DNA from 3 places in the Yersinia enterocolitica subsp. enterocolitica genome. Region 2 is predicted to be linked to each of the others. Evidence: predicted binding sites of a transcription regulator. Region 2 holds the regulator's gene; each other region holds the start of a gene.

Region 1 (10,125 bases), 2.7 Mb from region 2:
TATGATCCTGGCTGGTGGCCATCGGTAACACGTTTTCACCATCAACCATCACAATAAAGCTGGCTTCTTCACCATCGAGGAATTCTTCCACCACGATGCGATGGCCGGCATCACCAAACGCATTGCCAGCGAGCATGTCATGTACTGCGGTTTCTGCCTCTTCCAGCGTCATTGCCACAATCACGCCTTTACCGGCAGCCAGTCCATCAGCTTTAATCACGATTGGCGCACCAATTTTGCGCACATAAGCTAAAGCAGGCTCGACCTCGGTGAAATTCTGGTAAAACGCGGTTGGAATATTATGGCGGGCCAGGAAATCTTTGGTGAAAGCTTTAGAACCTTCCAATTGGGCTGCGGCTTGCGTTGGGCCAAAGATAGTCAGGCCCGCCGCGCGGAAGGCGTCAACCACACCGATGACGAGTGGTGCTTCTGGGCCGACGATAGTCAGGCCAATATCGTGGCTTTGCGCAAATGCCAGTAAACCGGCAATGTCGGTGGCGGCGATATCGACATTTTCTAGCGTGGGTTCCAGGGCCGTGCCAGCATTACCCGGCGCAACATAAATTTTATCGGCTAAAGGTGACTGTGCTGCTTTCCAGCCTAGCGCATGCTCGCGCCCGCCATTGCCAATAATCAAAATATTCATCTGATGACTCCGTTAAGCGGGTTAATTAATGGCGGAAATGGCGCATGTCGGTAAAGATCATGGCGATACCATGTTCATCAGCCGCAGCAATGACTTCATCGTCACGAATAGAACCACCCGGTTGGATGACACAGGTGATCCCGACGGCTGCAGCTGCATCAATACCGTCGCGGAATGGGAAGAAAGCATCAGAAGCCATGGCAGACCCTGCCACTTCTAAACCTTCATCTGCCGCTTTGATACCGGCTATCTTGGCCGAGTACACACGACTCATCTGGCCTGCACCTATGCCGATAGTCATATTGTCGCGCGCATAAACAATGGCATTAGATTTAACGAACTTGGCGACTTTCCAGCAGAACAGCGCATCACGCAGCTCTTGTTCGGTCGGCTGGCGTTGAGACACCACACGCAAATCCGCCTCAGTCACCATACCCAAATCGCGGTCTTGTACTAACAAACCACCATTAACACGTTTGAAATCCAGGCCAGCAGAACGTTCTTGCCACTGACCGCAAGTCAGAACACGCACATTCTGTTTGGCGGCTAACAGCGCCAAAGCTTCAGTACTGACTGATGGGGCAATAATCACTTCAACAAATTGACGGCTGATAATGGCGCTGGCGGTTTCGGCATCCAACTCGCGGTTAAAGGCGATAATGCCGCCGAAAGCTGATGTTGGGTCAGTTTTATAGGCTTTGTCATAGGCGGCCAGCAGAGAGTCAGCAATCGCCACGCCACATGGGTTGGCATGTTTAACTATGACACAAGCTGGTTCGCTAAACTCTTTCACACATTCAAGTGCAGCATCGGTATCAGCAATATTGTTATAAGAGAGGGCTTTGCCTTGTAATTGCAGTGCGGTAGCCACTGATGCTTCTTTCACATCTTCTTCTATATAGAAGGCGGCTTGCTGGTGGCTGTTCTCACCGTAACGCATATCCTGTTTCTTTATATAGTTAAGATTCAGGGTGCGAGGGAAGCGGCCAGATGGTTGCTCTGTGTCACCATGATAAGCTGGCACCAATGCGCCGAAGTAGTTGGCAATCATGCTGTCGTAAGCGGCGGTGTGTTCGAAAGCTTTGATCGCTAGGTTGAAACGGGTTGGGTACGTCAATGAACCGTCATTCTCGTCCAGCTCGGCAATAATTGCTGGGTAGTCGCTGCTCTTAACGACAATGGCGACATCTTTATGATTCTTGGCCGCAGAGCGCACCATGGTTGGGCCACCGATGTCGATATTCTCAACGGCGTCTTCCAATGAACAATCCGGGCGGGCCACGGTTTGGGCAAAGGGATATAAATTCACGACTACAATATCAATTGGCTGAATATCATGTTGAGCCATGATTCCATCATCCTGGCCGCGACGGCCTAAAATGCCGCCATGTACTTTGGGATGCAAAGTCTTAACGCGTCCGTCCATCATTTCTGGGAAGCCGGTGTAGTCAGACACTTCGGTGACAGGCAGGCCTGCATCAGCCAGCAGACGGGCAGTCCCGCCAGTGGAAAGTAACTCGATACCACGTTGTGAAAGTGCAGTGGCGAATTCGATGATGCCGGCTTTGTCAGACACACTGAGCAGAGCACGGCGGATTGGGCGGCGTTGTTGCATGGTTTTATCCCTTGGCTTTGGAGTCGCAGTTGTTCTTCGCAATCAATCAATAGAGCGTTACGTGAATCTCTTCTATCTATATAAAGAGAAAAACAGATTCAGATAACATCCCAATAGCGAGAAATGCCAGCCAGTGGCAACTTTCATGTGAGACCGACCTCTCTACAGCATCAAAATACGTTTTATCGCGGGCGGTATTGACCCATTTTATAAAAACCACTTCATGTCATCGATATTTTGCCCGCGAGGTCACTCTTTTTCGACGCGGGGAATTGTAGCGAAAACGATTGCGTGATGCTCGTCAATTTTGAGAAGAGTTTCAATCTGTGGATAAGTTTGTGCACAACAGGGTATAAGGCGGGGTTTTGCTGTGGAATGCAGCAAACAGTCATTTTTATTGAAATTAGCGGTTGCGGGCGGCTGAGAACTCCCTATAATGCGCATCCATCGAGACGGCACACAACGAATCAAGTAGTTAAGTGACCGGCAAAGAGAACAGAGAAATTCAACGAAATTAAATGTTGACTCTGAATGAGGAAAGCGTAATATGCGCACCTCGCGTTACCAACCAAGTGTTGCTAACGCACTGCTCTTTAACAATTTATCAGACAATCTGTGTGGGCACTCGCAAGACGATATCGAAGCCTGTTTCGACAGGCAGAAGCAATATCAAAGTCTTGAAGAGTGACCAAAGCAGTACACATTTGAACTTCGGTTCGAATGCATATTTGCAGAAAGTAATCTTTGAGCATCGCTATGTTAATTCATAGCAAATCAAACAAATCTTAAATTGAAGAGTTTGATCATGGCTCAGATTGAACGCTGGCGGCAGGCCTAACACATGCAAGTCGAGCGGCAGCGGGAAGTAGTTTACTACTTTGCCGGCGAGCGGCGGACGGGTGAGTAATGTCTGGGAAACTGCCTGATGGAGGGGGATAACTACTGGAAACGGTAGCTAATACCGCATAACGTCTTCGGACCAAAGTGGGGGACCTTAGGGCCTCACGCCATCGGATGTGCCCAGATGGGATTAGCTAGTAGGTGGGGTAATGGCTCACCTAGGCGACGATCCCTAGCTGGTCTGAGAGGATGACCAGCCACACTGGAACTGAGACACGGTCCAGACTCCTACGGGAGGCAGCAGTGGGGAATATTGCACAATGGGCGCAAGCCTGATGCAGCCATGCCGCGTGTGTGAAGAAGGCCTTCGGGTTGTAAAGCACTTTCAGCGAGGAGGAAGGCCAATAACTTAATACGTTGTTGGATTGACGTTACTCGCAGAAGAAGCACCGGCTAACTCCGTGCCAGCAGCCGCGGTAATACGGAGGGTGCAAGCGTTAATCGGAATTACTGGGCGTAAAGCGCACGCAGGCGGTTTGTTAAGTCAGATGTGAAATCCCCGCGCTTAACGTGGGAACTGCATTTGAAACTGGCAAGCTAGAGTCTTGTAGAGGGGGGTAGAATTCCAGGTGTAGCGGTGAAATGCGTAGAGATCTGGAGGAATACCGGTGGCGAAGGCGGCCCCCTGGACAAAGACTGACGCTCAGGTGCGAAAGCGTGGGGAGCAAACAGGATTAGATACCCTGGTAGTCCACGCTGTAAACGATGTCGACTTGGAGGTTGTGCCCTTGAGGCGTGGCTTCCGGAGCTAACGCGTTAAGTCGACCGCCTGGGGAGTACGGCCGCAAGGTTAAAACTCAAATGAATTGACGGGGGCCCGCACAAGCGGTGGAGCATGTGGTTTAATTCGATGCAACGCGAAGAACCTTACCTACTCTTGACATCCACGGAATTTAGCAGAGATGCTTTAGTGCCTTCGGGAACCGTGAGACAGGTGCTGCATGGCTGTCGTCAGCTCGTGTTGTGAAATGTTGGGTTAAGTCCCGCAACGAGCGCAACCCTTATCCTTTGTTGCCAGCACGTAATGGTGGGAACTCAAAGGAGACTGCCGGTGATAAACCGGAGGAAGGTGGGGATGACGTCAAGTCATCATGGCCCTTACGAGTAGGGCTACACACGTGCTACAATGGCAGATACAAAGTGAAGCGAACTCGCGAGAGCAAGCGGACCACATAAAGTCTGTCGTAGTCCGGATTGGAGTCTGCAACTCGACTCCATGAAGTCGGAATCGCTAGTAATCGTAGATCAGAATGCTACGGTGAATACGTTCCCGGGCCTTGTACACACCGCCCGTCACACCATGGGAGTGGGTTGCAAAAGAAGTAGGTAGCTTAACCTTCGGGAGGGCGCTTACCACTTTGTGATTCATGACTGGGGTGAAGTCGTAACAAGGTAACCGTAGGGGAACCTGCGGTTGGATCACCTCCTTACCTCAGATACGCATTGCGCAGTGTCCACACAGATTGTCTGATGAATGTAAACGAGCAAGAGCACCTGTTGATGAGGGTGATGATTGTGTTGTAAGGCCTCGGCATTGAGTTTTTACTGCATCAGTCGTTCGAATGTGTCACCACATTCTCACCTTTACACAAAAATACTGAATCCATGATTCAGTAGAAATTTTTGTGTCCCCATCGTCTAGAGGCCTAGGACACTGCCCTTTCACGGCTGTAACAGGGGTTCGAATCCCCTTGGGGACGCCACTCCGATAATGTGTGAAAGACATTATCAACCGGTTCTTTATGAACTCAAAAGTATCTTAAAGATGACTTTAACAAGTCGTGTTTAAGATATTGCTCTTTAACAATCTGGAACAAGCTGAAAATTGAAACAATACAGCTGAAACTTATCTCTCCGTAGAAGTACTGAGATAAGGATTAACCTGTATTAGAGTCTCTCAAATAATCGCAATGCCAATGTGTTTATCATTGTTGCAGTGTGAGCGAGAAGATACTCAGCAAGGCGTACAGCGCACAGCAACCGGAGTGAACGCTACGTTCATGAGGATTGCGCGCACTGCACAACGACGCAGAGTGTGTTCGTAGCCACACCAATAAAGAAGAAACATCTTTGGGTTGTGAGGTTAAGCGACTAAGCGTACACGGTGGATGCCTAGGCAGTCAGAGGCGATGAAGGGCGTGCTAATCTGCGAAAAGCGTCGGTAAGGTGATATGAACCGTTATAACCGACGATACCCGAATGGGGAAACCCAGTGCAATTCGTTGCACTATTGCATGGTGAATACATAGCCATGCAAGGCGAACCGGGGGAACTGAAACATCTAAGTACCCCGAGGAAAAGAAATCAACCGAGATTCCCCCAGTAGCGGCGAGCGAACGGGGAGGAGCCCAGAACCTGAATCAGCATATGTGTTAGTGGAAGCGTCTGGAAAGTCGCACGGTACAGGGTGATAGTCCCGTACACAAAAATGCATACGTTGTGAGTTCGATGAGTAGGGCGGGACACGTGACATCCTGTCTGAATATGGGGGGACCATCCTCCAAGGCTAAATACTCCTGACTGACCGATAGTGAACCAGTACCGTGAGGGAAAGGCGAAAAGAACCCCGGCGAGGGGAGTGAAATAGAACCTGAAACCGTGTACGTACAAGCAGTGGGAGCACCTTCGTGGTGTGACTGCGTACCTTTTGTATAATGGGTCAGCGACTTATATTTTGTAGCAAGGTTAACCGAATAGGGGAGCCGTAGGGAAACCGAGTCTTAACTGGGCGAATAGTTGCAAGGTATAGACCCGAAACCCGGTGATCTAGCCATGGGCAGGTTGAAGGTTGGGTAACACTAACTGGAGGACCGAACCGACTAATGTTGAAAAATTAGCGGATGACTTGTGGCTGGGGGTGAAAGGCCAATCAAACCGGGAGATAGCTGGTTCTCCCCGAAAGCTATTTAGGTAGCGCCTCGTGAACTCATCTTCGGGGGTAGAGCACTGTTTCGGCTAGGGGGTCATCCCGACTTACCAAACCGATGCAAACTCCGAATACCGAAGAATGTTATCACGGGAGACACACGGCGGGTGCTAACGTCCGTCGTGAAGAGGGAAACAACCCAGACCGCCAGCTAAGGTCCCAAAGTCATGGTTAAGTGGGAAACGATGTGGGAAGGCACAGACAGCCAGGATGTTGGCTTAGAAGCAGCCATCATTTAAAGAAAGCGTAATAGCTCACTGGTCGAGTCGGCCTGCGCGGAAGATGTAACGGGGCTAAACCATGCACCGAAGCTGCGGCAGCGAACGTATCACCCAAGACAATTCACGGCAGTGGATAATGATTGACGGAGCGCAGCGACGTCAATGCGTCCAATAAAGTCGAGTTGGCTTAGGGATACGTTCGTTGGGTAGGGGAGCGTTCTGTAAGCCGTTGAAGGTGACCTGTGAGGGTTGCTGGAGGTATCAGAAGTGCGAATGCTGACATAAGTAACGATAATGCGGGTGAAAAACCCGCACGCCGGAAGACCAAGGGTTCCTGTCCAACGTTAATCGGGGCAGGGTGAGTCGACCCCTAAGGCGAGGCTGAAAAGCGTAGTCGATGGGAAACAGGTTAATATTCCTGTACTTGGTGTTACTGCGAAGGGGGGACGGAGAAGGCTAGGCTAGCCGGGCGACGGTTGTCCCGGTTTAAGCATGTAGGCGGAGCGACTTGGTAAATCCGGTTGCTTATCAACGCTGAGGTGTGATGACGAGCCACTACGGTGGTGAAGTAGTTGATGCCAAGCTTCCAGGAAAAGCCTCTAAGCATCAGGTAACATTAAATCGTACCCCAAACCGACACAGGTGGTCAGGTAGAGAATACTCAGGCGCTTGAGAGAACTCGGGTGAAGGAACTAGGCAAAATGGTGCCGTAACTTCGGGAGAAGGCACGCTGGCATTAGGTAAAGGGACTTGCTCCCGGCGCCGAAGCCAGTCGCAGATACCAGCTGGCTGCAACTGTTTAATAAAAACACAGCACTGTGCAAACACGAAAGTGGACGTATACGGTGTGACGCCTGCCCGGTGCTGGAAGGTTAATTGATGGGGTCAGCCTTACGGCGAAGCTCTTGATCGAAGCCCCAGTAAACGGCGGCCGTAACTATAACGGTCCTAAGGTAGCGAAATTCCTTGTCGGGTAAGTTCCGACCTGCACGAATGGCGTAATGATGGCCAGGCTGTCTCCACCCGAGACTCAGTGAAATTGAACTCGCTGTGAAGATGCAGTGTACCCGCGGCAAGACGGAAAGACCCCGTGAACCTTTACTATAGCTTGACACTGAACATTGAGCCTTGATGTGTAGGATAGGTGGGAGGCATCGAAGTGTGGACGCCAGTCTGCATGGAGCCAACCTTGAAATACCACCCTTTAATGTTTGATGTTCTAACTCGGCCCCATAATCTGGGGTGAGGACAGTGTCTGGTGGGTAGTTTGACTGGGGCGGTCTCCTCCCAAAGAGTAACGGAGGAGCACGAAGGTTAGCTAATCACGGTCGGACATCGTGAGGTTAGTGCAAAGGCATAAGCTAGCTTGACTGCGAGAGTGACGGCTCGAGCAGGTACGAAAGTAGGTCTTAGTGATCCGGTGGTTCTGAATGGAAGGGCCATCGCTCAACGGATAAAAGGTACTCCGGGGATAACAGGCTGATACCGCCCAAGAGTTCATATCGACGGCGGTGTTTGGCACCTCGATGTCGGCTCATCACATCCTGGGGCTGAAGTAGGTCCCAAGGGTATGGCTGTTCGCCATTTAAAGTGGTACGCGAGCTGGGTTTAGAACGTCGTGAGACAGTTCGGTCCCTATCTGCCGTGGGCGTTGGAAGATTGAGAGGGGCTGCTCCTAGTACGAGAGGACCGGAGTGGACGAATCACTGGTGTTCGGGTTGTCATGCCAATGGCATTGCCCGGTAGCTAAATTCGGAAGAGATAACCGCTGAAAGCATCTAAGCGGGAAACTTGCCTCGAGATGAGTCTTCCCTGGGGCTTTAAGCCCCCTGAAGGAACGTTAAAGACTATGACGTTGATAGGCTGGGTGTGTAAGTGCAGCGATGCATTGAGCTAACCAGTACTAATGATCCGTGAGGCTTAACCTTACAACACCAAAGGTGTTTTGAATTTGAGAGATAGATATTTTCAGCGAAGTTCCGAGATTGGGCTGGCTGGCTGTGTGAATGATTGCATAGCGGGTTAGTTTAGACAGAATTTGCCTGGCGGCCATAGCGCGGTGGACCCACCTGAACCCATGCCGAACTCAGAAGTGAAACGCCGTAGCGCCGATGGTAGTGTGGGGTCTCCCCATGCGAGAGTAGGACACTGCCAGGCATCAAATCAAGCCGAGACCCCATGCCAAAAGCGTGGGGTTTTTGCTATGTGGGAAATATAAAAAACGATAGAAATAGTTTTTTTGCGTGGATTTTTGTGCGTAAAAAGCCAAATAAAAGAGAAGGTTACCCTCCCGGTGGGTGGCCTTTTTTGTTTTATTGACCCGTCCTAAATAGCGTTGACACATTTAACTCGTACACTGAGGAAAATGTGATGAACCAATATGTTAAACGCACGCAACGCGATTACCCTCTATCCTTTAAATTGGCTGTTGTCGAACAGGTCGAAAAAGGTGAAATGACTTACCGACAGGCGCAAGACCGCTACGGTATTCAAGGCCGTTCTACCGTCCTGAAGTGGCTACGCAAGTTCGGTCAACTCGACTGGCTTTCTCCCTCTCCTGCAAGAATGTACGGATTCCAGATACTGCGTTGCTCGCGGTTACTGGTGATGCCTAAACGTGCCTATCATAAAACGACAAACAGCCATCATCGCTTTTACCGTCACCCTAACTTATTGAAGTCAGGAGCAAATCAGGTTATTGCCAGCCGCCCGGAACAGGTATGGGTCGCGGATATCACTTACCTTCCCCTGCGGACAGGAACGGCGTATGTCAGTTTGGTGACCGATGCCTGGTCGAGAAAAATCGTGGGATATCATGTGCATGAAAGTCTGCACACCCGCCATGTAGCCGCTGCGCTCAAAATGGCGCTGGTGAGCAGGCGCACAGCATCTGCGCTGATACATCACTCAGACCGGGGTATCCAGTACTGTTCAACAGAATATCAGGCGTTACATCAACGTCACGGTGTCATCTGTTCGATGACGGATGGATATGATTGTTATCAGAATGCGCTGGCGGAGCGGGTCAATGGGATATTAAAACTGGAATATCTGCTGGTTAAGCCGGAAGATATTGGCCAGGCAAGAAAGATGGTCAGGGAGTCAGTGGAAATCTACAACACGCGGCGACCGCATCTGTCGTTAAAATACAAAACGCCCGATGAAGTTCATCAGGCGTTTTAAGGCTGAAAAGTGTCAACCTATATCAGGACTAGTCACTGAAATTTGGATATGACTTAACAATATATGAATCACACATATACAGGTATGCGGTCATTGCATATATCTAAGCTGACAAGAATACTTGGATGCCAAGACAATATTCCTACTGTCTTAATCTTTCTGCCATTTTTATAACCACGACCACAGAAATAAAGCCTCATTCCCTTAGAATCATTGACTCTAAAATTGAAACTATGTTTTGATTATTGAGGTCATAAATGAATGCTGGTCTCCTTGTATATACCGCAATTACTGCAATATTGGCGACGACTCTTACCTGTACAGCGGTTCAGGCAAGCCCAGTGACATACCAAAAAGCAGCCATTACTGAAAGCAACCTACCGGTATTTTATCCACAGCTAAAAAAGCAAATGACTTATCAAAGCTCATGGTTAGCAGGCAAATATACTGATTTTGCTTTGTGGAAGAGTGATACCAGGAAAATTCTTCGACAGGCACTACTCACTCCTGACTCAACAATTGCTTTCTCCGCAGAAAAGATCGATCAACAAGAACGTGGTAGCTATATTGCTGAAAAGATAGTGTTTAATATCACAGATGAAAGCCGAGTGCAGGGGTTACTATTGACGCCAAA
Region 2 (10,125 bases):
CTTCGCTTATCCGGAATAATAAAAGCATTGTTAAAATGCTAACACCGTCCAATTTTGTCAGTGGGAGTTTTCAATTCGCCAAACATAAATATTTCGCCAGTAATATGTCATTAGTGACAATCGGGGAAGATGCCCATAAAGGCCCCTTGATTAGCGGGCAACAAAAGAAAACGCTAGTGATATTAGTGGTGGGCGAAACCGCTCGCGCAGAGAATTTCTCCTTAGGTGGCTATGAGCGGGAAACCAATCCACGACTGAAAAAACAGGATGTGACCTATTTCAAGAATGCATCATCCTGCGGCACTGAAACAGCGGTATCCGTGCCTTGTATGTTCTCAAATATGCCGCGGCAAAATTATGATGCAACACTTGCCAGCCATCAGGAAGGCTTGATGGATATTCTTGCCCATGCCGGGTTAAATGTGTTGTGGCGCGAAAATGATGGTGGCTGTAAAGGTGCCTGCGATCGCATTCCTCATCAGGACGTCACACAGCTGCAATTAACCACTGATTGTGAGAATGGTGTTTGCATGGATAATGCATTGCTCTACAAGTTAGATAATTATATCAAGGGGCTACAAAGCGATGGCGTTATTGTGTTACATCAGATGGGCAGTCACGGCCCAGCTTACTATCGCCGATCCACGTCAGAAATACGTCAGTTTGCTCCTACCTGTGATAGCAACCAAATTCAGGATTGCACGCCACAGGAACTGGTCAATACCTATGACAATTCCATTCTTTATACTGATGCGATGCTCGATAACACCATCAAATTACTGCAACAGCATAATGATAGATTTAACACCGCACTGGTTTATCTCTCTGACCACGGAGAATCGTTAGGTGAAAATGGCATGTATTTACATGGCACACCCTATATGTTTGCCCCCAGCCAGCAGACACATATTCCTTTTTTGATGTGGTTGTCGCCTGAATACACCAAAAACTATGGCATTGATCGCCAGTGTTTGTCCGATAGCGCGCAACATGATGAGATTTCACAAGATAATCTCTTCCACACCATTTTAGGAATGATGAATGTTCAAACTACTGAATATCAATCTGGAATGGATTTGCTACAAAAATGTCGAAGTTAAGGCAAACCGATAAAAAAGTAGTCATAAATAAATAGCCGATAGATATCTATATTGATGCCAGCGTACTCTCCGCTGGCATTTTTTTTCTTGACCTAGACCGATCGGTCTATTAATCTTTCGAGCATGAACAAAACACAGCACGCACATGTAGACACTCGTGAACATCTATTAGCAACCGGTGAGAGCCTCAGCCTACGCCTCGGTTTTAATGGCATGGGTCTCAGCCAGTTACTCACGACTGCGGGTATCCCTAAGGGTTCGTTTTATCACTATTTCCGCTCAAAGGAAGTATTTGGTGAGGCGATGCTACAGCGCTATTTTGATCGCTATGATGCACAGATGGCAACCCTGTTAACCGGTTCACAAGGTGATAAGCGCCACCATCTGCTGCACTATTTTGCTCAAGCGATTGCTAACTATTGTGGCAGTGAATGCCACAATGCTTGTCTGGCGGTTAAACTATCAGCTGAAGTGAGTGATTTATCTGAACCTATGCGTCATGCGTTAGATATCGGCACTGCTCGCGTCATTGGTCGTTTGCAAGATGCCATCGAAGCCGGCATTGAAGAAGGCTCTTTGCGTATTACGCTTTCCCCTGCGGCAACCGCAGAAACGCTCTATGCCTTGTGGCTGGGCGCTTCGTTGCGAGCGAAGGTGAAACGATCAGTTGCGCCGCTGACCTGTGCGCTAGAAAGTATCGAACTGATTTTACAACCCGCTCAATGATCCTGAATGTTATGTTTTTTATTTTCAGGGTTTACCCAGTCACTAGTCGACTGGTCTATTAATATAGGACGCACCATGAAGACTGCTAAACTGTTCTCCCCTTTGAAGGTTGGCGCGCTCACTTTGCCAAACCGTGTATTTATGGCTCCACTGACGCGTTTACGTAGTATTGAGCCAGGTGATATTCCTACTCCTTTAATGGCTGAATATTATCGTCAACGCGCCAGTGCAGGTTTGATTATCACTGAAGCGACTCAGATTTCTTTCCAGGCGAAAGGCTACGCTGGCGCTCCGGGGTTGCACACTCAAGAGCAGTTAAACGCCTGGAAAAAAATCACGCAAGCTGTGCATGATGAAGGTGGACATATTGCCGTGCAACTGTGGCATGTGGGCCGTATTTCACACAACAGTTTACAGCCAGGCCAACAAGCACCTGTTGCGCCATCTGCCATTGCCGCAGATACCCGCACCACTGTTCGTGATGACACGGGTGCCTGGGTTCGTGTTCCCTGCTCTACGCCGCGCGCACTGGAAACAGAAGAGATCCCTGGCATCATTAATGATTTCCGCCAGGCAACAGCCAATGCCCGTGAGGCTGGGTTTGATTATATTGAATTGCATGCGGCCCACGGCTATTTATTACATCAATTTATGTCTCCGGCATCAAACCAGCGTACTGACCAATACGGTGGCAGCATTGAAAACCGAACTCGCCTGACCTTAGAAGTGGTTGATGCCACAGCGGCTGAATGGGGCGCTGAGCATATTGGTATCCGTATTTCACCTTTAGGCCCATTCAATGGTTTGGATAATGGTGAAGATCAGGAAGAAGCGGCGCTGTATCTGATTGAAGAATTAAACAAACGCCATATTGCTTATCTGCACATTTCCGAGCCAGACTGGGCTGGCGGTAAACCTTATTCGGATGCATTCCGCGATGCTGTGCGTGCCCGCTTCAAAGGGGTGATTATCGGCGCAGGTGCTTATACCGCAGAAAAAGCCGAAAACCTGATTGAGAAAGGATTTATTGATGCCGTTGCCTTTGGCCGCAGCTATATTTCCAACCCGGATCTGGTTGAGCGTTTGCAGCAAAATGCGCCACTGAATGAGCCTGACGGTGAAACCTTCTACGGGGGTGGCGCTAAGGGCTATACCGACTATCCAAAGCTGTAAATCTTGCTTAGTTGTGAATCAATTTCTCTGCTCACGGTCAGGCAATATGCCTGGCCGTTATCATTTGCAGTCTATTCATTTTCTGTAACCCATTGAACTGATTTAATTACCAAGGCTATACTTAAACTTGGTTTCATTCACTCTTGCCCACAATTCAGGCAACATATCAACAGAGGGTATTATGCGCCTACTCCATACCATGATCCGCGTCGGTGACCTGCAACGTTCCATCGATTTCTACACCAAGGTATTAGGGATGCGTTTGCTGCGTACCAGTGAAAATACCGAATATAAATACTCACTGGCATTCGTCGGCTACAGCGATGAGAGCGAAGGCTCAGTGATCGAGTTGACCTATAACTGGGGCGTAGACAGTTACGAGATGGGAACGGCATTCGGTCATTTGGCTTTGGGGGTGGATGATGTTGCCGCCACCTGCGACCAAATTCGCAATGCTGGTGGCAAAGTGACCCGTGAAGCAGGCCCGGTCAAGGGCGGTAACACGGTTATTGCTTTTGTCGAAGATCCAGACGGTTACAAAATAGAGCTAATCGAGAATAAAAGTGCCGGACACGGCCTCGGAAACTGATTAGCAAGAAGGCACCTGCAAGGTGCCTTTTTTCTCATCGCGATATCCCCCTGCATCCCACGCCAAAATTTGACATAATGCGTGCTGAATTCGATGAAGATAAGAAACTGATGGCAGATAAAAGTGACCTTAACGCCCTGAGTGGCCGTTTTCGTGGGTATTATCCCGTAGTAATTGATGTAGAAACCGCCGGTTTTAATGCTCAAACTGACGCATTATTAGAGATTGCTGCCGTCACTTTGCAAATGAACAAGGACGGTTGGCTGCTGCCTGATGAAACGCTACATTTTCATGTAGATCCGTTCGAAGGTGCCAATCTGGAACCCGAAGCGCTGGCATTTAATGGAATAGACCCCACCAATCCATTACGTGGTGCAGTGAGTGAACATGATGCGTTACATGCTATTTTCAAAGCTGTGCGCAAAGGGTTGAAAGAACAAGGCTGTAACCGCGCCATTATCGTCGCGCATAATGCTCATTTTGATCACAGCTTTGTGATGGCCGCGGCTGAACGCGCCAGCTTGAAGCGTAACCCGTTCCACCCATTTGCCACTTTCGACACCGCAGCACTTAGTGGGCTGGTTCTGGGGCAAACCGTATTGGCAAAAGCTTGCCTGACGGCAGGTATTCCGTTTGATAGCAGCCAGGCTCACTCTGCTTTGTACGATACAATGCAAACGGCGAAATTATTCTGTGAGTTGGTCAATCGTTGGAAGAAATTGGGTGGCTGGCCGGTACCGGCGGGTGAATCTGAGTAACCTAACTCAAGTCAATAATTGCAAATTCACTATTAAAAAAGGTGGCCTGCGAGCCACCTCAGACTGCTGACAAACCCCAACGACTCGATCTTGCAAGGTGAGGACAGGTAGAAGAGTAAAGCGTCCGCGCCACGGACGGCGCGGCTCGAGCCATCAGGGACGATTTTACGGCGTCTTTATGATCTACCTGTTTTCACCGCTGCGGGCACTTTGTCAATAACCTCAGGCAGCTTAAGTAGCTGCCTTTTTATTTATTACCTAAGCTGGCAGCTCATTACTCTGCTGCAGGTTTTTCTTCTTCAGTACGGTATTTATCTGCCGTCTCTTTCAACAGTTGTTGCAGTTCACCACGCTGATACATTTCCATCAGGATGTCGCAACCGCCCACCAATTCGCCGTCAACCCACAGTTGTGGGAAAGTTGGCCAGTTAGCGTATTTTGGCAGCTCAGCACGGATATCTGGATTCTGCAAAATATCAACGTAAGCAAAGCGTTCGCCACAAGCAGATAGCGCCTGTACAGCCTGAGCAGAGAAACCGCAGTTTGGCAGTTTTGGTGAGCCCTTCATGTAAAGCAGGATGGGGTTTTCTGCTATCTGGCGCTGAATTTTATCAATCGTCGTCATTTCTTGCTTCCTCAAGCCATTTAGTGGCTACAATACTTAGAACCTATCCATTAGGGCTATTTTATTATTGCGTCCAGCCTATTGTAGCGACTGTCACCACTGGAATAAAACGCCATCTTTTGCAGGGGTTTTACTCGGTTAGTTGTGGATTATATTATCAGCTACAAATATGTGCATTTAGAATAACATTTTTGATCCCTTCTCTTCATTATTATCTTCACTGAGGGATACCAGAAATTCGGGTCGACTAACTCGTTGACGTATGGTTGATTTAAGTTCATTAGCCGTGTGAAAAAACGACAATTGCGACGCCATTAACGTTTTCTCACAATATCGACTAAAATCCTGTAGCTCTCCGCTTTTTTATATCCGGAGTTTCGGCAATACTGTGACTCTTCATCTTCATTTCAGGGCCAAGGTTGGTAGCGTTATTATGCGTTTAATACTTACGCTGTTTGTGCTGCTGTTTACCCAGCTATTTCTAAACCTCGCACATGCGTCGCCGCAGGCTCACGTCTCGGCTGAGCAAAAAAAAGGCCAAGTCAGTCAGGCCAGTCCTGATGACCGTAAAAAGCGTAAAGCTGATAAAAATACTAAAAAAGCCAAAATTGATAACAACAAAACCAATAGTAAAAATGTGACAAATAAAATAGCGACCAACAACGATAAAAAGAAAACGGCAGCTACCGCCAGCAAAACCATTAAGAAAAAGGCACAGGAAGTCAGCAAACCTACCAGCCCAAAAGTCACTAGTAGCAAAAAAACGAATATTAAAACTGCTAGCAATAAAAAAGCGGCAGTTAAAAAAACCGAAAAAGTGGCTTACGGTCGCCATCGCAATAAAACCCAAGGTAAAGCCGCGACCGAATTAGTAGCAAATAGTAAAATAAAACTCAGCCCTGCGCATAAAAAGCGCTATCAGCATGCTAAACAGACCGCAATGAGCAAACTGATGAAGCAAGTAGGGAAACCTTATCGCTGGGGTGGCACCTCCCCTAATACCGGTTTTGATTGCAGCGGGCTTATTTACTACGCCTATAAAGATGTCATCAGAATAAAAATGCCACGTACTGCTAATGAAATGTATCATTTGCGCGATGCAGCACCGGTTAAACGCGCTGAATTAGAAAGTGGTGATTTAGTGTTCTTCAATATTGCTAATCGCGGTGTTGCTGATCATGTCGGCGTTTATTTAGGCAACGGCAAATTTATTCAGTCACCACGCACCGGTGAAGAAATTCGTATCAGCATGCTAGACAACGACTACTGGCAAGATCATTATGTCGGCGCTCGTCGTGTTGTGACACCGAAAACTATCCGCTAAACCAAGCACCGCACCCGGTAGCCCTATCGGGTGCTTGTATACCTGTCAAACATACCTGTCAAACTTCAACCAGCCAATATCCCATCAAATAATATGGTTATGCCTGTCATTCCTGTTAAAAGTTGTTAAAATTAATGCCCACAATAAAAATACAACAATTACGATTTTAACCGCTCCTCACCACATCTTAGTGAGCTAACGTTCGGATTTGAGGAGCAAACACCCTGAGCAACCCCGAAAGGAGAGAGCTATGTCTTTTGAATTACCGGCATTACCTTATGCACAAAATGCACTGGAACCGCACATTTCTGCTGAAACGCTGGAATACCATTACGGCAAGCACCACAACACCTATGTGGTAAACCTCAATAACCTGATCAAGGATACTGAGTTTGCAGGTAAATCCTTGGAGGAGATTGTCAAAACCTCCAGTGGCGGTATTTTTAACAATGCAGCTCAAGTTTGGAACCACACCTTTTACTGGCACTGTTTATCACCTAATGGCGGCGGCGAGCCGACAGGAAAAGTCGCCGATGCCATTAATCAATCCTTTGGATCTTTTGCTGAATTTAAAGCGCAATTTACTGATGCGGCGGTAAAAAACTTTGGCGCGGGCTGGACCTGGCTGGTCAAAAAAACGGATGGCACGTTAGCTATTGTCAGCACATCAAATGCGGCGACACCGCTGACGACCGCTGATAAGCCATTGTTAACTGTGGATGTATGGGAGCACGCTTACTATATTGATTATCGTAATGCGCGACCAAAATATCTGGAGAATTTCTGGGCGCTGGTGAATTGGTCTTTCGTTGAGAAAAACTTAGCCTGATAAGACAAGAAGCAAAAGACGCCGGGTAATCATATTACCAACAGAAATAATTAAGGGCGGGTTAACCGCCCTACTTATCACTTCACACCGGCACGCGGCTTAATTAATTCATGACCGCCACGAAGCTAAAGGCAATAATCATCGCCAGTGCACCAACAGTCGTAATCAGCGACATTTTCAGATTGGTATCCATAAGAACTCCTCAGCCGGTTTATTTTAGTAGGGTAAAGGCACATAGTTAGTGCGTTAAATTATTTTCCCACAGTTAAGAAAAAAAATCTTGTGCCCATTACGCACTTTATAACATTGATTACCTCTTCCACTTTTCCTCCAGATCAGCCAAAATTCGCAGTTCATAACTGTATGCCGACTAATAACGTCTAATAAATACTCTCAGACGACCATCTGACTTAGCTCTCCAGCCTACTATCTTGTTTCTGTCTGAGCGGTGTTCGAGTCATGCAGGCAAACGATTAACATAATACTTACCTGCTGTAACAGGTGAGCTTAGGAGTCATTCTTTTTATGGCAACGATTAAAGATGTGGCCAAACACGCGGGTGTGTCTACTACCACCGTTTCGCACGTTATCAACAAAACTCGTTTCGTCGCCGAAAACACCAAGGCCGCTGTGTGGGCAGCCATTAAAGAACTGCATTATTCACCGAGTGCTGTGGCGCGCAGTTTGAAAGTTAATCACACTAAATCAATTGGCTTGTTGGCGACATCCAGCGAAGCCCCCTATTTTGCTGAAGTGATCGAAGCGGTTGAAAATAGCTGTTATAGCAAAGGCTACACTCTGATTTTATGTAACTCTCATAATAATCTGGACAAGCAAAAAGCCTATTTGGCGATGCTGGCACAAAAGCGTGTTGATGGCTTATTGGTGATGTGTTCTGAATATCCGGAACAGCTACTGGGAATGTTAGAGGATTATCGCAATATTCCAATGGTAGTGATGGATTGGGGAACCGCCCGTGGCGATTTTACCGATTCGATTATTGATAATGCATTCGAAGGCGGTTATTTAGCTGGCCGTTATCTTATTGAGCGTGGTCACCGCGATATCGGGGCTATCCCCGGCCAGCTATCGCGTAATACCGGTGGCGGTCGCCATCAGGGCTTCCTAAAAGCATTAGAGGAGGCCAACATCACCCTGCGAGAAGAATGGGTGGTTCAAGGTGATTTTGAGCCAGAATCCGGCTATAAAGCCATGCATCAAATTCTGACACAAAAGCATCGTCCGACTGCTGTATTCTGTGGTGGCGATATTATGGCAATGGGCGCGATATGCGCCGCAGATGAATTAGGTTTGCGTGTACCACAAGATATTTCGGTGATCGGGTATGACAATGTGCGTAATGCGCGCTATTTCTCGCCGGCGTTGACCACCATTCATCAGCCGAAAGAGCGATTGGGTGAAACGGCTTTTGCTATGTTGCTCGACAGAATTGTCAGCAAACGCGAAGACCCTCAAACCATTGAAGTACATCCAAAACTAGTCGAACGTCGTTCTGTTGCTGATGGCCCATTCCGCGATTATCGTCGCTAAGCACAGTTATCATCGCTAAACATTTAGTCTGCCGGTAGCGCCCTGTTACCGGCGGCTAATTCTGCCGAAGCTCATTATCCGTGCCATTAGCATCTCTTAGCCACTCATCATTTAACGTGACACTGTCACCCAAATATTCCAACATCCAGGCTAAGGCCGGGGAATGGTTATTCTGCTCCCACGTCAAGCAACACGGGCTAGCAGGTAAGGGGTCAGCGAGTGTTAAGGCTGCCAGTTTCCCTTGTGCAATCAGGGGCGATACCATATGAGCGGGCACCATGCCAATACATAACCCCTCACACAGACAGTCTATGCCCGTCGCCCAATCCGGTGCCACTAATCGCTGTTGGTTATCCAACGTCCAGGTATCTCGTTTCGGCAAATTTCGCGCAGTATCCTCTAAACAGAGGGAGGGATAAGGCCGCAACTGATCGTCGTTAAGTGGCCCGGTTAGCTGCGCTAAAGGGTGATTGATACTTACTACGCAATGCCAGGTCAGAAAACCCATGTCACGGAAGACGAACCGCCCGCCAACCGGGATGGCACGCGTCGCACCAATGGCCATATCCGCTTGCCCATCCGCCAGCGCATCCCAAACGCCGTTAAAGACTTCATAACGCACCCGCAATTCGATATCGGGAAAATGGCGATAAAAATCCAGCACTAAACGGCGGCTTCGCTGAGGTTTGACAATTTTATCGACCACGATATTTAATTGCCCGCGCCAGCCATTCGCCACTTGTTGACATTGACGACGTGTGTCATTCATTTTTTTGATAACATCACGCGATTCTTTAATAAAAACTTTGCCTGCTTCGGTCAATTCTACATCCCGATGGCGGCGCGCAAATAGCGGCACAGCCAACCACTCCTCCAATTGACGCACGGTATAACTTATCGCAGACGGTACGCGGTGCAATTCTTGCGCAGCAGCGCTGAAACTCCCGGTGCGCGCAACAGCATCCACCACATCTAATGAGTATTCTGACCACATGGTTTTGCGCTTCCTTTAAACGGAATTTTTGACATCAATTTTTTTGATAGCATGGCGCAAATATTACCGTTTCACAACAGAATATCGCGTCGTTAGAATGCCCCCGCAATTAATTTTCGATAACAAAAGTTTTACCTGCAAAAACTATAATTTAGCCAAAGTCATTGGAACCACAGGCAGGCAGCAAACGAACACATCCCGATGAGCTTATATCAATAAGTGATGCGGGTAAGTAAGAGCAGCTAACACCCCTGCGGTTTCAAGGACGAAGGATATAATGAGAAACAACAATGAAAACAACATCGAGCTTCATGTTCTACCTGGCCGGTTTGAGCATGTTGGGGTATCTGGCCACTGACATGTATTTGCCCGCCTTTGGTGCCATGCAACAAGAACTCCAAACCTCCGCCGGCTCCATCAGCGCCAGCCTTAGTATCTTTCTCGCGGGTTTCGCGA
Region 3 (10,125 bases), 1.2 Mb from region 2:
AGCTGTTGCACATCGCGCACATCTGCCGGTTTGTCCCCTAACTGGCGATAAACCTGAGTCAACGCCGTCGCCCCCAGCGCATTGTGACCCGCGCCCAAATCAATCAGCAGCAGCGCATTATCACCTTTATCGGTGCGCAGCTGTGGGGTCACTGTGTGGCGAACATCTTCGATACGCGCGAAAGCCGTAATTACCAAGGACAGCGGCGAGGTCATTTCGCGCTGTTCCTCCCCTTCCTGCCAGCGGGTTTTCATCGACATAGAGTCTTTGCCCACCGGAATGGTAATCTCCAGCGCCGGACATAACTCCTCGCCCACCGCACGTACCGCGTCATACAAACCGGCATCTTCACCGGGGTGGCCCGCTGCGGACATCCAGTTAGCCGACAGTTTAATGCGCTTAAGTTCGCCAATTTGGGTCGCGGCGATATTGGTCAATGCTTCGCCAACCGCCAAACGGGCTGAAGCGGCGAAATCCAGCAAGGCCACTGGCGCACGTTCGCCCAGTGACATGGCTTCGCCATAATAACTGTCCAGACTGGCGCTGGTTACCGCGCAGTCAGCTACCGGAATCTGCCATGGGCCAACCATCTGATCACGGGTGACCATACCGGTTACAGTGCGGTCACCAATGGTTATCAAGAAGGTTTTCTCGGCAACTGTTGGCAAATGCATTACACGTTTCACTGCATCAGCAATGCTGATTTCAGCCCGTTGCAATGCCTCACCTTTCGCCTGTAGGCGGGTGACATCACGCAGCATTTTCGGTGTTTTACCCAACAGCACATCCAGCGGCATATCAATCGGCTGATTGTCGAAATGGCGGTCATTCAGGGTCAGATGTTTTTCTTCGGTGGCTTCACCGATAACAGCATAGGGTGCACGTTCACGGCGGCAAATTTCTGCAAATTGTGCCATTTGCGCAGGAGCAACGGCCAGAACATAGCGCTCCTGGGATTCGTTACACCACACTTCCAACGGACTCATACCCGGTTCGTCATTGAGGATATCGCGCAGTTCAAAGCGACCACCACGGCCACCATCGCTCACCAACTCCGGCATGGCGTTGGACAAACCGCCAGCACCGACATCATGAATAAACAGGATGGGGTTGTGGTCACCCAACTGCCAGCAGCGATCAATCACTTCCTGACAGCGGCGCTCCATTTCCGGGTTATCACGCTGTACCGAAGCAAAATCCAGATCTGCATCAGATTGGCCAGATGTCATGGAAGAAGCAGCCCCCCCCCCCAAACCGATGTTCATCGATGGCCCACCGAGCACCACTAGCTTGGCACCGACGGTAATTTCGCCTTTTTGCACATGACCCGCGCGGATATTGCCAATCCCGCCCGCCAACATAATCGGCTTATGGTAACCACGTAACTCAGTGCCGTTATGGCTGTTCACGCGCTCTTCATAGGTACGGAAATAACCCAGCAGTGCCGGACGGCCAAATTCATTGTTAAATGCCGCGCCACCCAATGGGCCTTCGGTCATGATATCCAATGCGGTAACAATGCGATCTGGCTTACCGAAATTCTCTTCCCACGGCTGTTCAAAACCGGGGATACGCAAGTTAGATACCGAGAACCCCACCAAACCGGCTTTCGGTTTAGCACCGCGCCCGGTGGCACCTTCATCACGGATCTCGCCACCTGAACCGGTAGCCGCGCCTGGCCACGGCGATATAGCCGTCGGGTGGTTGTGGGTTTCCACTTTCATCAGAATATGCGCCTCTTCCTGATGGTAGCCATAAACGCCATTCTCTGGCGCAGCAAAGAAGCGCCCAACCTGAGAACCTTCCATCACCGCGGCATTGTCTTTATAGGCAGATAAGACGTAATCCGGTGTGTGTTCAAAGGTGTTTTTGATCATCTTAAACAGCGACTTAGGCTGGTCAACACCATCAATTTTCCAATCCGCATTAAAAATCTTATGGCGGCAATGCTCAGAATTGGCCTGAGCAAACATATACAGCTCGATATCTGTCGGGTTACGCCCAAGGCCGGTAAAGGCGGCCAACAGATAATCAATTTCATCCGGAGCCAGTGCCAGACCTAATTTAATATTGGCCTGCTCCAGTGCACTGCGGCCCTGCGCCAGAATATCCACCCGTTGCACTGGGGCTGGCTGGTGGTGAGAGAACAGTTGCTCAGCTTGCTGCAAATCAGTAAAGACCGTTTCCATCATGCGGTCATGCAGCAGTGCCGACAATTGTTGCCATTGGGTTTCAGTCAGGTTCGGGCCTTGTATATAGAAAGCCAGACCGCGCTCCAGACGCAGCACCTGTGGCAATGCACAATTGTGGGCGATATCTGTTGCTTTGGAAGACCACGGAGAAATAGTGCCCGGCCTTGGGGTAACCAAGAGTAAACGCCCTTCTGGCGCATGTTCGGGGAGAGATGGCCCATACTGTAGCAGCCGCTGGAGTCTGGCATGTTCGTCAGCACTCAATGGGGCGCTAACATCGGCAAAGTGAACATATTCTGCATAGATATCATCTACTGGCAGATGAGCATCCTGGCAACGGGACAGCAGTTTGGTAATTCGAAAAGCCGACAAAGCGGGCGAACCACGCAGTATTTCCATAATCTAAGTTTCTCTCTCTTCGAAGCGACTGGAACAGCACTTCATTGGGCGCAGCACTCATTGGCGCAAAACAGGGGAAAACGCGCGCCATTATAGTGAATCTGAGCCGCCGACGAAACCGTTTGCGTAGCTATTATTAATAATTGCGTCAGAAAGTGTCGTTATCTTTAAAAGATGAACACCGAATAAATAAGCTCGCAATAAAGTTGCACAGTGACGATTTGTTGCGCAAAATGCCACTCCACTGGGGATTTAACCATGTCGATTTCAGTTTCACGACACACATATAAAGAGCGCTGCCGAGAGATAACTATTTGACGCGCATAAAATTAAACTACTTTGTTATCGGTGTAGTCGCCTTACTTCTGGCTCTCGCGCTGTGGCCCAATATTCCCTGGCGCAACGGCCAAGAGGGGCAACTGGACCGTATAAAAGCCCGTGGTGAACTGCGAGTTAGCACAATAAGTTCACCGCTTATCTACTCGACCGGAAAGGATGGCCCTTCCGGTTTCGACTATGAGCTGGCAAAACGTTTTGCTGACTATCTGGGGGTTAAGTTGGTGATGACCCCTCATCATAATATCAACGATCTGTTTGATACTTTAGATAGTGATGATGCAGACATGATTGCTGCTGGGCTGATTTATAATAGTGAGCGTCTTAAGCGGGCGCGCACCGGCCCTGCCTATTATTCCGTGTCGCAACAATTAGTCTACCGCTTGGGTTCTCCCCGGCCAAAGTCATTCAGTGATCTGAAAGGGCAGCTGATTGTGGCCTCCGGCTCGGCCCATATGACCACATTGAAACAGCTTAAACAGACGAAATATCCGGATCTTAACTGGGGGTCGTCTGTCGATCGCTCAGGAAAAGAGTTATTGGAGCAGGTCGCTGATGGCAAGCTCGATTATACCCTTGGCGATTCTGTCACCATTGCTCTGCTACAACGTATCCATCCACAATTGGCAGTCGCTTTTGATGTCACGGATGAAGAGCCGGTGACCTGGTATTTCCAACAGAGCCATGATGACAGCCTGTATGCGGCGATGCTTGATTTCTACAGTGAGATGGTAGAAGACGGCAGTTTGGCGCGCCTGGAGGAAAAATATCTGGGTCATGTCGGCAGTTTTGATTATGTCGACACGAAAACATTCCTGTCCGCTATCGACAATGTTCTGCCCTCTTTCCGGCCATTATTTGAAAAACATGCTGGCGAAATCGACTGGAGGTTACTGGCTGCCATCGCTTATCAGGAATCCCATTGGAATCCACAAGCGACTTCCCCAACTGGCGTGCGCGGCCTGATGATGCTCACGCGAGCCACCGCAAGTGGTTTGGGAGTCAAAGACCGGGTTGATCCGGAGGAAAGCATTAGAGGCGGATCGGTTTACTTACAGCGGTTGATGCAAAAGGTACCAGATACCATTCCCGAAGATGAACGAATCTGGTTCGCACTGGCGGCATATAATCTGGGCTACGGTCATATGCTCGATGCCCGCAAGTTGACCAAAAACCAGAATGGCAATCCGGACAGTTGGGTTGACGTAAAAATGCGGCTACCGATGTTGAGCCAAAAGCGCTACTACCCAAGCACCACTTATGGCTATGCTCGCGGTCACGAAGCCTATAACTACGTCGAAAACATCCGTCGTTATCAGGTTAGCTTAGTGGGATATTTGCAGGAAAAAGAGAAGAAAGCAGCGCAGCACGCCGCGATTGAAGCCGAGTTGGGTAAGGCTTACCCAGTGGTTGGTCCCGGCTGGTCAATCAATAATTAGCACTTCTTTCAGATTCCCGACTCCATTGTTGCCAACTCTTTTAGATTGCCAATAATGGAGGGGAAACGTGCCGTTGGGGTCGTAGCGACGAAGTCGCCGGAGCACCCCTGGGTGCGGTCGCCCCTTCACTCGCTGAGCTATAATTAATCTTACTTATTTTTACTTACATCTCGCGCGGTTCAGGATTTTCCCGCTGCGCGAGTTTCAGTGCTTTTTGCTGTTCGCGCCGCAGGCGGAAAAACGCGCTTAATTGATGAGCGCAGGCGTCGGCCATCACACCCGCCGTTATCTCTATCTGATGGTTCATTCCTGGGTGGCGCAAAATATCGACCAATGATCCTGCTGCACCCGTTTTCAGATCATTAGCGCCATACACTAACCGGCGGATCCTGCTGTGCACCATCGCTCCGGCACACATCACACACGGCTCCAGAGTGACATATAAAGTGGCGTCTATCAGGCGATAATTCTGCACAACTTGCCCCCCCTGACGCAGCGCCATGATTTCAGCATGAGCTGTAGGGTCGTTATCACGAATTGGCCGGTTCCAGCCTTCACCAATTACCTGATTATCCAGCACCAATATTGCGCCCACCGGAACTTCACCTTCTACTTGCGCACGTAGCGCTAATGCTAATGCTCGCTGCATCCAGTATTCATCACTGTATTCCGCTGGCGAATCACATTCAGAAGACAAATTATTATCAGTAGACACATTAACCTCTCTGGCACTTTTGCGGCGTGCATTATACACAGCAATCGGCAGCTGCTATACCCACTAAATTCACTATAAAGTAGCTCAATGAATAATGTTCGGTTAATGTTTCGACAAGGCAGGAATCATTCCTGATATAAATAACTAGTAACTCAATATGGAAGCCAAAAATATGAAGCTCAACAAGAAGAGCGCGGTAATTGTGCGCAAAACCCTTGATGGATGGGCCAAAGAAGGAGTTATTCCTGAAGAAGAGCATCAGCGTTTGTTGGAAAATATTGATGTTCAACCTTTTGACTGGCGCAGGTTGGCGGGTTACGCCTTCCTTGCGGCACTGGCATCACTGGTCATCGCCATTGGTAGCCTGATGGCTGATACTTTCCTGCTCGCCTGGATTAGCCAATTTTTCCGTTTTGATCCCCCTGTTCGAGTCGTCGTTACGGGCATATTAGCAGCGACCTTTTACGGCTGGGGTTTTTACCGACGCCGACAAGATCCCAGTAAAATCTATAGTAACGAGGCCGTGCTGTTCCTCGGTGTGATTTTTACCGCTGCGGCTATCGGTCAGCTTGGCGAATGGCTGGATAACGGCAGTGGCCGTATCTCGGTATTATTGTTACTTGGCACGGTGATTTACGGGGTGGTTGGCTGGTTTGGCCGCTCACCACTAGTCTGGTTATTTGCTCTACTGTCACTGGGAAATGCATTTGGCGCAGAAACCGGTTATCTGTCCGGTTGGGGCGCATACTGGTTAGGAATGAGCTACCCCGTGCGCTTTATCGCCTTTGGCTTGCTGCTTTGCGCCAGTGCATTGACACTACAACCGCAACTGGCTGCACGTCGGCTGGATCGAGTTTCGCAGGCAATGGGGCTGCTTTATCTGTTTATTGCCCTGTGGCTACTGTCTATTTTTGGTAATTACGGTGATATCGACCATTGGTATCAAGTGCGCCAAATTGAGTTAATGCACTGGAGCCTTTTGTTTGCTCTCGCGGCAGCAGCAGCCATCTGGCTGGGGCTAAAACGCGATGATGCCATGCTACGCGGTTTTGGCCTGACATTTTTAGCCATTAACTTGTATACCCGTTTCTTTGAATTCTTCTGGGATAGCATGCCGAAAACAATTTTCTTCCTGTTACTCGGCATCAGCTTGTGGCTACTGGGGCGGCACGCTGAACGGGTCTGGCGGCTTGGTCACCACGAAAATGATGTGACTCACTAGTGAGATGCAGCGAATAAGCCACGGTGGCTTATTCCAACTGTTGTAATTCACCGGTCTTACTGACCCGCCAACGGTGTTCGCAGAAATGCAGCAGTGGATTATCCTGTTTACTGTCACTGTAACCGCTGTAGAGTTTCAGTGGAGACCCCAAGCGCTGTTCTAATTGCAGCACTTTTTCTGCCCCTAAACAGCGCAGTGGCAACACCCACCCGCCATTGCGCCGCGCCATACGGCTCCCCACCAGCCGTAAATGATGGATAAAGTCCGAATCGTGGTAAACCTGCTCCACTAGCCGTTGCGGAGAGCCGGTGATAAGCCATACCTGCGCGTCTGTGCTCTTTAAATATTGACGTAAACGCATCATCACCACCGGAAATTCAGTGACTTTTTGGCGAAATTCGTTCACAAAGCGCAATTCTAAATCCCTCAGATGTGCTTCACGTCGGCCAAAAGTGATCGCCCACAACAACAAACTCATTGGCCAGCGCGCACAACGCCCACCGACCAATAATCCCAAGCCAATAACGGGCAATAATGGAATAACTAACAACAGATTCAGTGGCAGATGGCGCAGCAGAAAACGCAAAAAACTGCCAAACATATCTTGCTGATGCAAAGTGCCATCTAAATCAAAGAAGACAACACGTTTGACACTTGCCGATGGTGGCTCGGCAGTAGTGCTTACTGATTCTGCATTCGAAACCTTGGTCATTGAAATCCCATAAATTTAATCAATTAAAATCTGCCATTACGGTTCAATACAATATCGATACAATACAATATCATTTTATTAGCGGCTGAAGGCCAGGTGATAGCTAACCTTACAATGCAGCCCGCAAATAACCATTATGTTGTTGTAGATCCAAACGTGCTTGCTCAGCACTGACCCCTTTTAGGATCATCAAGATAGCCGGTTTAACTTCAAATTCGGTTTGCGATAAGGCATTTTCAGCCTCGGCACGGCTGGCTCCGGTGGCTTCAACCACTATGCGGCATGCGCGATCGACTAATTTCACATTAGTGGCTTTTACATCCACCATCAGGTTTTGATAGACCTTACCTAACTTCACCATCGCGCCGGTCGATAACATATTCAGAACTAATTTTTGTGCCGTGCCGGATTTCATGCGGGTAGAGCCAGTAAGCGCCTCAGGCCCAACCACCGGTGAAATCGCGATCAGAGCTTCTTGCGCGATAGGAGAATCCGGATTACAGGAAATAGCCGCAGTGGGGCATCCGAGTTGGCGGGCAAAACGCAGCGCACCAATAACATAGGGGGTACGGCCGGAAGCGGCTAGCCCAACCACCATATCTGTTGCGTTCAACTGCAAATCTCGCAAGTCCCGCTCGCCAAGTGATACATCATCTTCGGCACCTTCCACCGCTTTGAGTAATGCACCGGGGCCACCGGCAATTAAGCCGATAACCCTACCATGAGGCACACCAAAAGTCGGCGGACATTCCGAGGCATCTAACACGCCAAGCCGCCCGCTGGTGCCCGCGCCAAGATAGATCAACCGGCCTCCGTCCCGTAAGGCTTTAGCCGCTAAATCTACCGCCTGCGCAATAGTGGGGATCACCAAACGAATCGCCTCGGGTACTTTCCTGTCTTCATCATTAATACGGGTCAACATCTCCAATGTGGAGAGCGTATCCAGATCCATCGTATCTGGATTGCGACTTTCAGAAATCAAAGCACCCAAGTTCATGATTTTTCCTCATTATTATAGAGTCTATAGTGTGCATAAAAATCATATCATTTAACAATTAGGCCTTGTAGTGACTTATCGCCATTCAACGGTTAATCCTCTTTCTTATTTTAGCTTCCCTATTTATTTTCTCTCCGGAGTTTTGGTCATAATATCTTGTCGGCCATATTTCTGATGGATGAATATCCAAAAAATCCGCAATGATATACTCGCCTTTAGGCCAGGGCTTGGTTAGCGCATTAGTAAGCGTACTTGAACTTAAACCTGAATTTCGCGATACCGCAGAGAGCGTAGAGCCTTTTTTACGTATCGCAGCTATTATATCCGCAGGATGCCAGTCCGATATTTTTTTGATCATAAAAAACTCCTTTTAATATAACATCCATCTTATTAAGATAATCCCCACATTATTTTTCGAGAATTATACCCATACTGACAAACGAGGGTAATTATACTAAGGTACAATCCAGTACTGTGCTTTAAAACAGCAAGGCATTTAAATCAATAATAAACTGTAGGCGCGTTTAATTATTATCTAGATAAATAGGTTAATTCGATTAAATCCTTTTCAGATAATTTACGTATAAATTTACACATAATCATTTAATAAAAATGGATTTTATTAAGGAGGTGAATCTTGAATAAATTATTTTTCAAATACCAATTAATCAACACCACTATAAATAAAAAACTTGAAGAAAAACTCGAAAAATACAGAAAAATCAGATATGCATATGCAATAATGAATAAGAGAAACCCTTCTGACTTCACGGTTATTTCAAATACAGGAAATTGGTTCGAATTCTATACACAAAACAACTTTCAGTTTACGGACCCGGTTCTTCTCATGGCCGCGCATTGTATTATGCCATTCTCTTGGGATGAAAAGATTATATTCAGATGGCCAAAATTATTTGATATGGCAAAAGAGTATGCTGTATTTAATGGCTATACCTTTGTTTTACACGATCAAAATAATAATTTGACTGTTCTTTCTCTTATGACGGACAAAGATTGTAATGAAGATATGGAGGAGAAATTTGGCAAGGATAAAGGTAATATTCAGTTGCTATTGATGAGTACTCACGAAAGACTCACTTCACTTTATAAAGATCTAAATAATACAAGTATTTTCTATAAAGTTAATAGAAATGAAATTTTTTCAACGCGTGAAAATGAGATTATTTACTGGGCCAGCGTGGGAAAAGCTTATCAAGAAATAGCGCTTATTTTAGGAATAAAACCCACCACAGTAAAACATCATATGGGGAAGGTGGTTCGAAAACTCGGAGTAACTAATGCCAAACATGCAATAAGCCTTGCCGTTGAGTTACAACTGATTAGGCCCGTTTATTCCTAGTATACAAAGATAATGGCCAAGTGTTTTCTTGATCCATCCACCGGACTCTCGCCAAAAAAAAGTGCTATGCTCCCTCACTTGGCCCTTTGATTTTATTATTTATGGGTGTTATTAACCAACCTGGCAGAATAACCGCCCATATTCAGGAACTGATTTATGAGTAGTCTTCTTCGCATTCGTCAGCTCTATCCAACGCTGGCACAAAATGATCGTAAGTTAGCTGATTTCTTGCTGAATAATCCTGAGCAGGCACGCCACCTCAGTTCTCAAAAACTGGCACAGCAAACCGGCGTTAGCCAATCTGCGGTAGTGAAGTTCGCACAAAAATTAGGCTACAAAGGCTTCCCGGCACTGAAACAAGCCTTGAGTGAGATTGTGGCTGCTCCCGAGCAAGCCGTCACTCTTCATAACCAAATTTTAAGTACCGACAGTTTAAAAACAGTGGGCGAAAAGTTATTGGCGGAAAAAGCTGCCGCACTGCGAGCGACGTTGGATATCAATAGCGAGCAACGTCTAACTGAAGCATTAGACATGTTGCGCTCAGCGCGCCGCGTTATTTTGACGGGCTTGGGTGCCTCTGGTTTAGTGGCGAAAGACCTTGCTTATAAGCTATTAAAGATAGGCGTTATGGCGGTATCCGAAACAGATATGCATGCACAATTAGCGGCGGTACAGGCTTTGGATTCGCGAGATCTACTATTGGCTATTTCCTTCAGCGGTGAGCGCCGTGAGATTAATTTGGCGGCTGAAGAA

What was found. Region 2 encodes PurR, which represses purine synthesis genes. Its sites were predicted from a motif close to CANGCAAACGTTTGCNTG; they were not measured.
Region 1: purH (bifunctional phosphoribosylaminoimidazolecarboxamide formyltransferase/IMP cyclohydrolase) is a predicted target of PurR. The motif match lies at 2,538-2,555, and genes of this name have one in related genera.
Region 3: purL (phosphoribosylformylglycinamidine synthase) is a predicted target of PurR. The motif match lies at 2,703-2,720, and genes of this name have one in related genera.

Annotation. Positions count from the first base shown of each region.
Region 1 covers NZ_LR590469.1:3,698,201-3,708,325, forward strand. The annotation lists gene purD (phosphoribosylamine--glycine ligase) at 1-646, opposite strand, end outside; gene purH (bifunctional phosphoribosylaminoimidazolecarboxamide formyltransferase/IMP cyclohydrolase) at 672-2,261, opposite strand; gene FGL26_RS21525 (hypothetical protein) at 2,809-2,949, shown strand; rRNA gene FGL26_RS17570 (16S ribosomal RNA) at 3,049-4,591, shown strand; tRNA gene FGL26_RS17575 (tRNA-Glu) at 4,789-4,864, shown strand; rRNA gene FGL26_RS17580 (23S ribosomal RNA) at 5,243-8,236, shown strand; rRNA gene rrf (5S ribosomal RNA) at 8,350-8,465, shown strand; gene FGL26_RS17590 (IS3 family transposase) at 8,679-9,491, shown strand; gene FGL26_RS17595 (dienelactone hydrolase family protein) at 9,749-10,125, shown strand, end outside.
Region 2 covers NZ_LR590469.1:950,794-960,918, reverse strand. The annotation lists gene eptA (phosphoethanolamine transferase EptA) at 1-1,100, shown strand, start outside; gene FGL26_RS04470 (TetR/AcrR family transcriptional regulator) at 1,224-1,826, shown strand; gene nemA (alkene reductase) at 1,902-2,999, shown strand; gene gloA (lactoylglutathione lyase) at 3,181-3,588, shown strand; gene rnt (ribonuclease T) at 3,699-4,346, shown strand; gene FGL26_RS04450 (Grx4 family monothiol glutaredoxin) at 4,621-4,971, opposite strand; gene FGL26_RS04445 (C40 family peptidase) at 5,405-6,295, shown strand; gene sodB (superoxide dismutase [Fe]) at 6,546-7,124, shown strand; gene cydH (cytochrome bd-I oxidase subunit CydH) at 7,228-7,317, opposite strand; gene purR (HTH-type transcriptional repressor PurR) at 7,650-8,675, shown strand; gene punR (DNA-binding transcriptional activator PunR) at 8,731-9,669, opposite strand; partial or broken gene punC (purine nucleoside transporter PunC) at 9,960-10,125, shown strand, end outside.
Region 3 covers NZ_LR590469.1:2,156,601-2,166,725, forward strand. The annotation lists gene purL (phosphoribosylformylglycinamidine synthase) at 1-2,591, opposite strand, end outside; gene mltF (membrane-bound lytic murein transglycosylase MltF) at 2,906-4,366, shown strand; gene tadA (tRNA adenosine(34) deaminase TadA) at 4,530-5,120, opposite strand; gene FGL26_RS10185 (DUF2157 domain-containing protein) at 5,254-6,303, shown strand; gene yfhb (phosphatidylglycerophosphatase C) at 6,332-7,015, opposite strand; gene murQ (N-acetylmuramic acid 6-phosphate etherase) at 7,125-8,012, opposite strand; gene FGL26_RS10200 (helix-turn-helix domain-containing protein) at 8,098-8,370, opposite strand; gene FGL26_RS10205 (helix-turn-helix transcriptional regulator) at 8,650-9,372, shown strand; gene FGL26_RS10210 (MurR/RpiR family transcriptional regulator) at 9,529-10,125, shown strand, end outside.